DNA from 2 places in the Methyloceanibacter stevinii genome. Region 1 is predicted to be linked to the other one. Evidence: riboswitches for the same ligand, from Rfam matches in the RefSeq annotation. Region 1 holds a riboswitch; the other holds the start of a gene.
What was found. Region 1 has a riboswitch for cobalamin ahead of AUC70_RS05660 (HupE/UreJ family protein). Riboswitches for the same ligand answer to the same signal wherever they lie in the genome.
Positions count from the first base shown of each region.

Region 1 (4,154 bases):
GTGCAGCACAGGCAGCCATTGGCCAGTTCGACGATGTTCTCCTCGCTGCAGTTCTCGTCGCCGCAGCCTTTGAGGATCTCGCCGTCAATACCGACGTCACCGAATTCGTTGACGATCACGGCCAGACGCCGCCCGCCCGTGTTGGCGAGCACGTGCCGGATGAGCGTGGTCTTTCCCGAGCCGAGAAAGCCGGTCACGATCGTGCAGGGAATGCGGGCGACAGAATTCATTCGAAATCCTCCGGAATGGGGCCGAGTACGAGGGGTGGAACACGGGCGACGAGGCCGCCCTTCAGGGCTTCGGGCCGGCCCCTCCAGGGCAAAAGTCCGTCATCGGACTCCGCGAGAAGCATCGCGCCGTCGATGAGAGCTGTCGCATCGTCCGGGGCGGTCAAGTCACCGAAGACATAAGTCCAGCTGTCTTTCTTCCGCATCGCGGCACTGAGCGAGCGGCGGCAATTGGCAAGGCATTCGACCTGGCGGACCGTAACACCCGTCCCGTGCGCGCCTCGGCGGTGGCCTCGGCGAGCAGGAGCCCCGCGCGTGGTCCATCGCCGACCTCGCCCGGCTTGCGGCAGGTCACGCAGACATAGACGGTCGGCCCTTCCGGGGCCTTGGCGGCAGTGCCCTTGGCGTCTAGGGGAGTTGTCACCCTGATAAATCCCTCGGCGATCTCAAGCGAAAGCCACAGCAGACAGGGTGCAAGTCGGCCCAGATTCGGGCCGGACGAAGATCCAACCGTCGCAGAGGCACCCCGCCCGGCTGACGACTAGATCGACGGCAGGTCTCCTGGCTTCGCGGGTCTCTCCCTTCGCCGCCTTCCCGGGTCGACCCCAGTGGCGATGGCTCGGGCGCCCAAGACCGGTATCGAAACCGTTCCGTGGGCTCGCCGCTTACAGTTGCGGGGGCAGCCGCGGATTTGGGACATCCCCATACCGCGTTCCCTGTTCGCTCGAAATGAGCAACCGTCGATCAGGCACATAAGGGCTCCGGGCGTGTGTTTGTCAATGCGGGCCTTGCCCCGCTCGCCCTTGCCTAGTTCACCCTTGGGTCGCCGTGTTGAGAAAAGCACGTAATACGAGTATTATGCCACCATAAACAACCTATGGAGGATGCCCGCATGCCCACCTACCGGAAGAGGAAGGGGAGCGATACCTGGCACTGGTGCAGGAACTGCTCGCAATGGCCGACAAGCGACTATGACGAGGTCACCACATCCGGCCGGCCAAAGTCGGGAGAGCTTCACAACGAGTGCCGGTCAAAGGAAAGAGACGGCGACTGCCGTCAATAGCCCCCCTAACTCAGCCGCCCTACCCCCACACGGCGTCACGAGCTTGGTTGCGGCGCATGCGAACGTCGCTATAGTCGGGGCGCCGATGGTTTCCGCATGAGGCGGATACAAGAAGGGAATACGGTGAGGGTCATTACCCAATTCCGTGGCTGCCCCCGCAACTGTAAGCGGAGAGCGCCCCTCCTCAGGCCACTGGAGCCACCGCTCCGGGAAGGTGGAGGGGATGCGCAGACCCGCGAAGCCAGGAAACCTGCCGCGGCGCAAACCTTGAACCGCGCCCTCGGGTGGAGGGCGCAAGGGGGATCATATGACCCGTTCTTCACTCCAGCGCACCGCGTTTTTGGCGCTCGCCGCGCTTGTGCTCACCGCAGCGCCGGCCTCGGCGCATCACGCGATGGGCGGCGTCTTGCCGTCGACCTTCGCCCAAGGCTTCCTTTCCGGCCTCGCTCACCCTGTGATCGGGCTTGACCATCTCGCCTTTCTCATCGCCGTGGGTGTTGCGGTTGGCGTCGGCGGTCTCAATCTCGGCCTGCCCGTTCTCTTCGTCGGGGCATCAGCCATCGGTGTCGGCATCCATGTCGGCGGGTTCCAGATGCCCGGCGCCGAACTGATCGTGGCTCTGTCCGTGGTAATTGCCGGCGTTGTGCTTGCCGGTGGCCGCGCCCTTCCGCTGGCCGCCTGGACGGTGCTGTTCGGCATTGCCGGCCTGGCTCATGGCTATGCCTATGGCGAGTCGATCTTCGGGGCGGAGTCGACGCCGCTTGTGGCCTATCTGCTCGGTCTCGTGATCATCCAGAGCGCGCTTAGCGTCGGTGTCGCCATGCTCTTCCGCATGCGCTCCCCGTCCGTCTCGGCCATTGCGCCCCGTCTGGCCGGCGCCGTGGTCGTCGGCATCGGTCTTGCGACGCTGCTCGGGCAGATCATCCCCAGCGCATAGCGGTTCAATGTCAGGTACCGATCTCGAGGACGAGGGGATCACCTTCGTCCTCGGGGGCGCCCGCTCCGGAAAGAGCCGTTTCGCCGAGAGCTTCGTCACCAGTCTGCCCCGCCCATGGGTCTATATCGCCACGGCCGAAGCGCATGACGACGAGATGGCGGTGCGTATCGCCGAGCACCGGGCCCAGCGTGAAGCCGGTTGGCAGACTCTCGAGGCGCCCCACGATCTGCACGACGCCATAGGCGCGGCACCCAAGGGAGCCGTCGTGCTGGTGGACTGTTTGACCTTGTGGCTCTCCAATATCATGCACGGTCCCTACGATATCGAACACGCGATGACGGAACTGGAGCAGGCTTTGCACGCCCGCGAGAGCGCCACCGTGCTCGTCTCGAACGAAGTGGGTCTGGGGCTGGTGCCGGAAACGCCGCTGGGGCGCGCGTTCCGGGACGCGCAAGGGCGTCTCAACCAGCGCGTTGCCGCCATCGCCAGCCGGGTGATCTTCGTGGTCGCCGGGCAACCTCTCGTGGTGAAAGGAAGCACATGACCAAGTCGGTCGATGAAAAAGACCTTGAGCGCCATCGCGCCAAGATGGCGAACCGCAAAAAGGCGCAGGATGCCGAAGTTGCCGAGAAGACCGTCGAGAAGGGCCTCCTGATCGTTCACACCGGAACGGGCAAGGGCAAGTCGACGGCGGCTTTCGGTCTTGCCTTACGCATGATCGGCCGGGGCAAACGCGTCGGCATCGTGCAGTTCGTCAAGGGCGCCTGGCACACGGCGGAGCGCGATGCGCTTGAGCGTTTCGGCGATCAGGTCGCCTGGTATTCCATGGGCGAAGGCTTCACCTGGGAGACCCAGGATCTGGAACGCGATATCGCCGCGGCGGAGCGTGCTTGGGCCAAGGCGGTCGAGCTGATGGACGACCCCAGCTTCGGCCTCGTCATTCTCGACGAGCTGAACATCGCCCTGCGCTACGACTATCTGCCGTTCGACGAAGTCGTGGCCACGCTGAAGGCGCGACGCCCGGACCTCCATGTGATCGTGACGGGGCGCAACGCCAAACCGGCACTGATCGAAGCCGCGGACCTCGTCACGGACATGACGCTGGTGAAGCACCATTTCGCCGCCGGGGTGAAGGCGCAAGCCGGCATCGAATTCTAGCGATGACCGCCCGCGCGCTCATGTTTCAGGGCACGGGCTCCGATGTGGGCAAGTCCCTGATCGTGGCCGGGCTGGCGCGCGCACTCGTGTCCCGTGGACTGAAGGTCTTGCCCTTCAAGCCGCAAAACATGTCGAACAATGCGGCCGTCACCCTCGATGGGGGTGAGATCGGGCGGGCACAAGCGCTGCAAGCGCGCGCGGCCCGCGAGACCCCAAGCGTCACAATGAACCCGGTTCTGCTCAAGCCGCAAAGCGAGGTCGGCGCGCAGATCATCGTGCGCGGCCAGGTTTACGGAAAGGCCAAGGCCGCGGACTACCAAGCGCTCAAGCCCGAGCTCATGGACGCGGTGCAGGATAGCTTCGCCCTTCTCAAGGACGAGGCGGACATCGTTCTGGTGGAAGGGGCGGGCAGCGCCTCCGAAGTCAATCTCCGCGCAAACGACATCGCCAATATGGGCTTTGCGCGTGAGGCTGACGTGCCGGTCGTTCTCATCGGCGACATCGACCGGGGCGGCGTCATCGCCAGTCTCGTGGGGACCAAGGCCGTGCTCGCCCCCGACGATGCCGCGATGATCCGCGGGTTCCTCGTCAACAAGTTCAGAGGCGACCCGTCTCTGTTCGCGGACGGCATGGTGCGCATCGCAAGAGAGACCGGCTGGGAGCCGCTCGGCCTCATTCCATTTTTCGCGGGCGCAAGAGCCCTGCCGGCCGAAGACGCTCTGGCGCTCGAGCAGCAACAGGCGGCCAAGACGGATGCGACGCTGAAGGT
Region 1 covers NZ_LPWE01000010.1:363,693-367,846, reverse strand. The annotation lists gene cobW (cobalamin biosynthesis protein CobW) at 1-230, opposite strand, end outside; gene AUC70_RS05665 (DUF1636 family protein) at 227-577, opposite strand; cobalamin riboswitch at 762-984, opposite strand; cobalamin riboswitch at 1,360-1,561, shown strand; gene AUC70_RS05660 (HupE/UreJ family protein) at 1,598-2,227, shown strand; gene cobU (bifunctional adenosylcobinamide kinase/adenosylcobinamide-phosphate guanylyltransferase) at 2,235-2,771, shown strand; gene cobO (cob(I)yrinic acid a,c-diamide adenosyltransferase) at 2,768-3,385, shown strand; gene AUC70_RS05645 (cobyric acid synthase) at 3,388-4,154, shown strand, end outside.

Region 2 (4,154 bases), on a different contig from region 1:
GAAGCTACGCACCGCGCGCGACGGGAGAACATCTTGCCGATGATCAACGTCGTTTTTCTCCTCTTGATATTCTTCCTGCTCACGGCCCAGATCGCGCCACCGCCGCCCTTCGAAGTTGCGGCTCCGAGCGCGGACGAAACGGATCTCGCCGACGGCACGCTTGTGCTCTATCTCGGCGCCGATGGGCGGCTCGGCTTTCGCGAGGCGGTGGGCTATGAGGCTGTGCTGGCCGGTCTGCACGATGCACTGCGCGACCAGTGCGGTGGACCTTGCAGCGATGACACGCGCCCCATCGCCGTGTTGCGAGCGGATAAGTCTGTCAACGGATCGAAATTGGCAGCGCTGCTTCCGAAGCTCGCCGCGCTTGGTCTGCGCGACATCCAATTGGTGACGGTTCGCAAATGAAGCGGCTGCTTGAGGCGACGGTCTTCGTGGCCATCGCCGTCGTTCTGCATCTGGTGGTGTTTGGCTTCTATTCCGAGGCGCCGAGCGATGAGTCCGCGGGAGATGCCGGAGACGTCGTCGTATCGGTCGCGGCGGCGTCCAGCGCGCTGTCGGGGATGGTGGCCGAATGGGAGAAGCCTCCGGAACCTGTTGTGGAGGAGCCGCCTGCGGCCGTTCCAGAGCCGCAAGACAGCTCCGAACAGGAGGTAGAACGCCGGAGTAAAGTGCCGCCGGCCGAGACGGAACCGGCCGAAACCTCTGAGCCTGAATCTCCCCCGGCCGCATCGGAACCGGCTGAAACCGCTGAGCCTGAACCTCTCCCGTCCGAGAAGGCGGACACGAATACCGAGCCCGAACGTGAGGCGCCCAATGAGGTGCCCTCCGATACTCAAGAACGGCTAGAGGCGCCGAAGACGGAGACGGCCGCGCCCGTTCCTCTACCGGCACCGAGCAAAGTCTCCGAGCCAAGCGTGCCGGACAAGACACCGAGCGTGCCGGAACAGAAGCGAAGCGCGCCGGAGAAGAAGCTCAGCGGCCCGGAGCCCCAACCAAAGCAGCCCCCGGCGAAGCGGCCAGAACGCAAGACGCAAGAGCACGTAGACAAGCAACCCAAGACACGCGCTTCGAGACCAGAGCCGACGCCTGCTGGCAGCGCCAGTCGAAACGAGCCGTCGGGGGCGCCCTCGAAGCGCAAATCCTCGTCAGGACAGAGCACAAAAGAGAGTGCGACCGGCAGGGGCAGTCAAAGCCAGCGCGCCGCTGGCGCCAAGCAAGAAAGCGAAAGCGCCGGCCGGAGCAAGACCAGGTCGCGGCCGGCAACAGTCTCCAAGTCGAGCGCGCGCAGCCTCATCGCCAGCTGGGGGGCTCGCATCCGCGCCCGCATCAATGCGCGAAAGCGCAGGCCTGCCGGGAATGCGCACGGTACGACAATTGTGCATTTGCGCGTGGCCACCAGCGGACGGCTTTTGAGCGCGTCTGTGGCCCGGTCCTCGGGAAATTCCGCGTTGGATCGGGCCGCTATGTCCGCGGTGCGCGGCGCCGGGCGATTCCCCGCCGCTCCAAAGGGGCTGACGAATTCGAGCTACTCCTTCTCACAGTCCATACGCTTCTAAAGAGGAAAAACCCGCAGGCCTTAGCGTTGCAAATTTGCAACATGTGCGCTGAAGATCACCCACACGATAGTTTTGTTCTTGGCAAGCCTGAGGTCTTTGATCGAAAATTAAAATCGTTCTGGTTCGGGCGGTTCTCCGTCCGATGAAAAGGGAACGCGGTGGGGCGCTACTTTGCGCCGAATCCGCGACTGCGCCCGCAACTGTAAGCGAAGAGCGGCGCTGAATACGCCACTGAGAGACCGAAGGGATCTCGGGAAGGCCAGCGCTCGCAACGACACGCAAGTCAGGAGACCGGCCAGGACAGCACACCCGGTTTCCGTGCGGCGCGCGCGTGAACGGCGGACTCCTCCGTAGTGGTGGCGCAATGCAACCGTCTGCGGCTGGGGGTCTCCCCCTCCAATGACATTTACATAGTCTGCCGCGCGGCTTCAGTGCTGCGCGGAACACGGGGGGGTGTTCGATGAGACATTCTATATGGGCCTTTGGTGCGACCGTTTTGGCCGCGGGTGCTGCGCTGCCCGATAGCGCAAGGGCGCAAGATTTTGAGCCATTTCAGCTCGACGCGATCATCGTTGGCGGCGGTCTGACGCCGATCGAGGCCGAGCGCTACGGCCGCTCGGTCACGGTGGTCGAGTCGAAGGATCTGCAAGAGCAACAGATTCGGCATACGTCGGAAGGGCTGCGGGCGCTGCCCGGTGTCGAGGTCAGTCAAACGGGCGGCGTCGGCGGCTTGACACAAGTTCGCATTCGCGGCTCAGAGGGCAACCACACGCTGGTGCTGATCGACGGCATCAAGGTCGCCGATCCCACGAGCGGCGAATACGACTTCGCGAACATGTTGTCCGATGGCATTGAACGCGTCGAGGTGCTCCGCGGACCGCAATCCTCAATCTTTGGGTCCAACGCGATCGGCGGTGTGGTCAACGTCATTACCAAGACCGCGACGGAACCGGGCTTTCACGCGTATGGCGAGGGCGAGTTGGGCTCTGAAGAGAGCATCGGCGGGAATCTATCCCTCAACTACGCCAACGACTATGCGCGGCTGACGGTTTCCGGCGCGCAGCGGAACACGGATGGCTACAATTTTTCCGGTGGACCGAGCGACGGGGCCGATGGCAACGCGATCGGCACGCTCAACGCGCGCGCCGAGTTCGACGTAAACGACGATATTGTAATCGGGACGACCTTTCGGCGGATCGACCGCAATTCGGAGTACGATCAATTCAACTACGGTGCGGCGACGGTTGCCGACTTGGTGACCGATGCGAACCTCGAGACCGACGTCACCAATAACTTTGCGTCCGCGTACGCAACGATGGACGCCTGGAACAAGCGCTTCCGGAGCGAATTCTTCTTCGGTCTCGCCGATATCGATACCATCGACATCGACAACGGTGCAAAAACCTTCGACACGACATCGACCCGGCAGCAGCTGCATTATCGGGGGACAGTGGCGCTCGATAATGCGGATGTTGAGAGCGCGAATCATCTCGTCAGTACCCAGATCGAAAGCGAGTATGAGACGTTCAAGAATAACGATGCTCAGCTCGTCTACAGTCCCTCGCAGCTCCAGAAAGAGTCGCGTCAACTCTATGGATATGTGTTGGAGTATCGCGGCAGCTTCTTCGACGATAACCTCACCATTCAGGCAACGGGACGTCACGACGAGAATGACGATTTCGAAGACACGGATACATGGTCCGTAGGCTTGTCCTATCTTCTGCCGAACCAGACCAGCCGGCTGCATACGTCCGCCGGCACGGCCGTGCAGAACCCAACGTTCTACGAGCAGTTCGGTTACGACCCGGCGACGTTCATCGGCAATCCAAACCTGACGCCCGAGGAGAGCATCGGTTACGATATCGGGCTTGAGCAGCGTCTCTGGCAGGATCGGGTGGTCCTCGATGTCACCTACTTCCATTCCGACCTGACCGACGAAATTTCCACGATTTATGACCCGGTGACGTTCGCGTCTACCCCGATCAATGAAGATGGCACCAGCGAACGTCAGGGGCTCGAGGTCTCGGCCGAGATGCGCTTGGATAACGGCATCCGGCTCGGTGTGGACTACACCTATCTCGATGCCCACGATCCGGATGGCGAAATCGAGGTGCGGCGTCCGCGGAATGAGGTTGGTGTCCGTGCATTTTACCAATTGCCGAACGATAAAACTCTGATTGGGGCACAACTGCGAGCCGTGGCCGACAATTTCGACTTCGACTACACCGCGGCGGGTATCGTGGACCCCTCAAATCCGGAGCGGATCCAGCTCAAGGACTATGCGTTGCTGAATCTGACGGCGCAGCATGAGCTGCTTCCGAACGTGACCGTCACCGGGCGTATCGATAACCTCTTCGATACGGGGTATTCGGAGGTGCTGGGATACGCGGGGCGTGGCCGCGTGTTCTTTGCCGGCCTGCAGGGAACGTTCTAAGGATGACAGTGCTGCGTGGCCTTGTCCTGGCAGGGGCAATTCTGGGAATTGCTCCTGTCGCCACGGGCCACGCCGCACCGGCACGCGTCGTGTCGATGAATCTCTGCACCGATCAGCTGGCCATGCTTCTGGCTGAGGAGGACCAACTCGTCTCGGTGTCTTAT
Region 2 covers NZ_LPWE01000011.1:496,152-500,305, forward strand. The annotation lists gene AUC70_RS09170 (biopolymer transporter ExbD) at 1-405, shown strand, start outside; gene tolA (cell envelope integrity protein TolA) at 402-1,556, shown strand; cobalamin riboswitch at 1,659-1,870, shown strand; gene AUC70_RS09180 (TonB-dependent receptor plug domain-containing protein) at 2,017-3,990, shown strand; gene AUC70_RS09185 (ABC transporter substrate-binding protein) at 3,993-4,154, shown strand, end outside.
Region 2: it holds a riboswitch for cobalamin, as region 1 does, so the genes downstream of both, AUC70_RS09180 (TonB-dependent receptor plug domain-containing protein) here and AUC70_RS05660 (HupE/UreJ family protein) in region 1, are expected to answer to the same signal.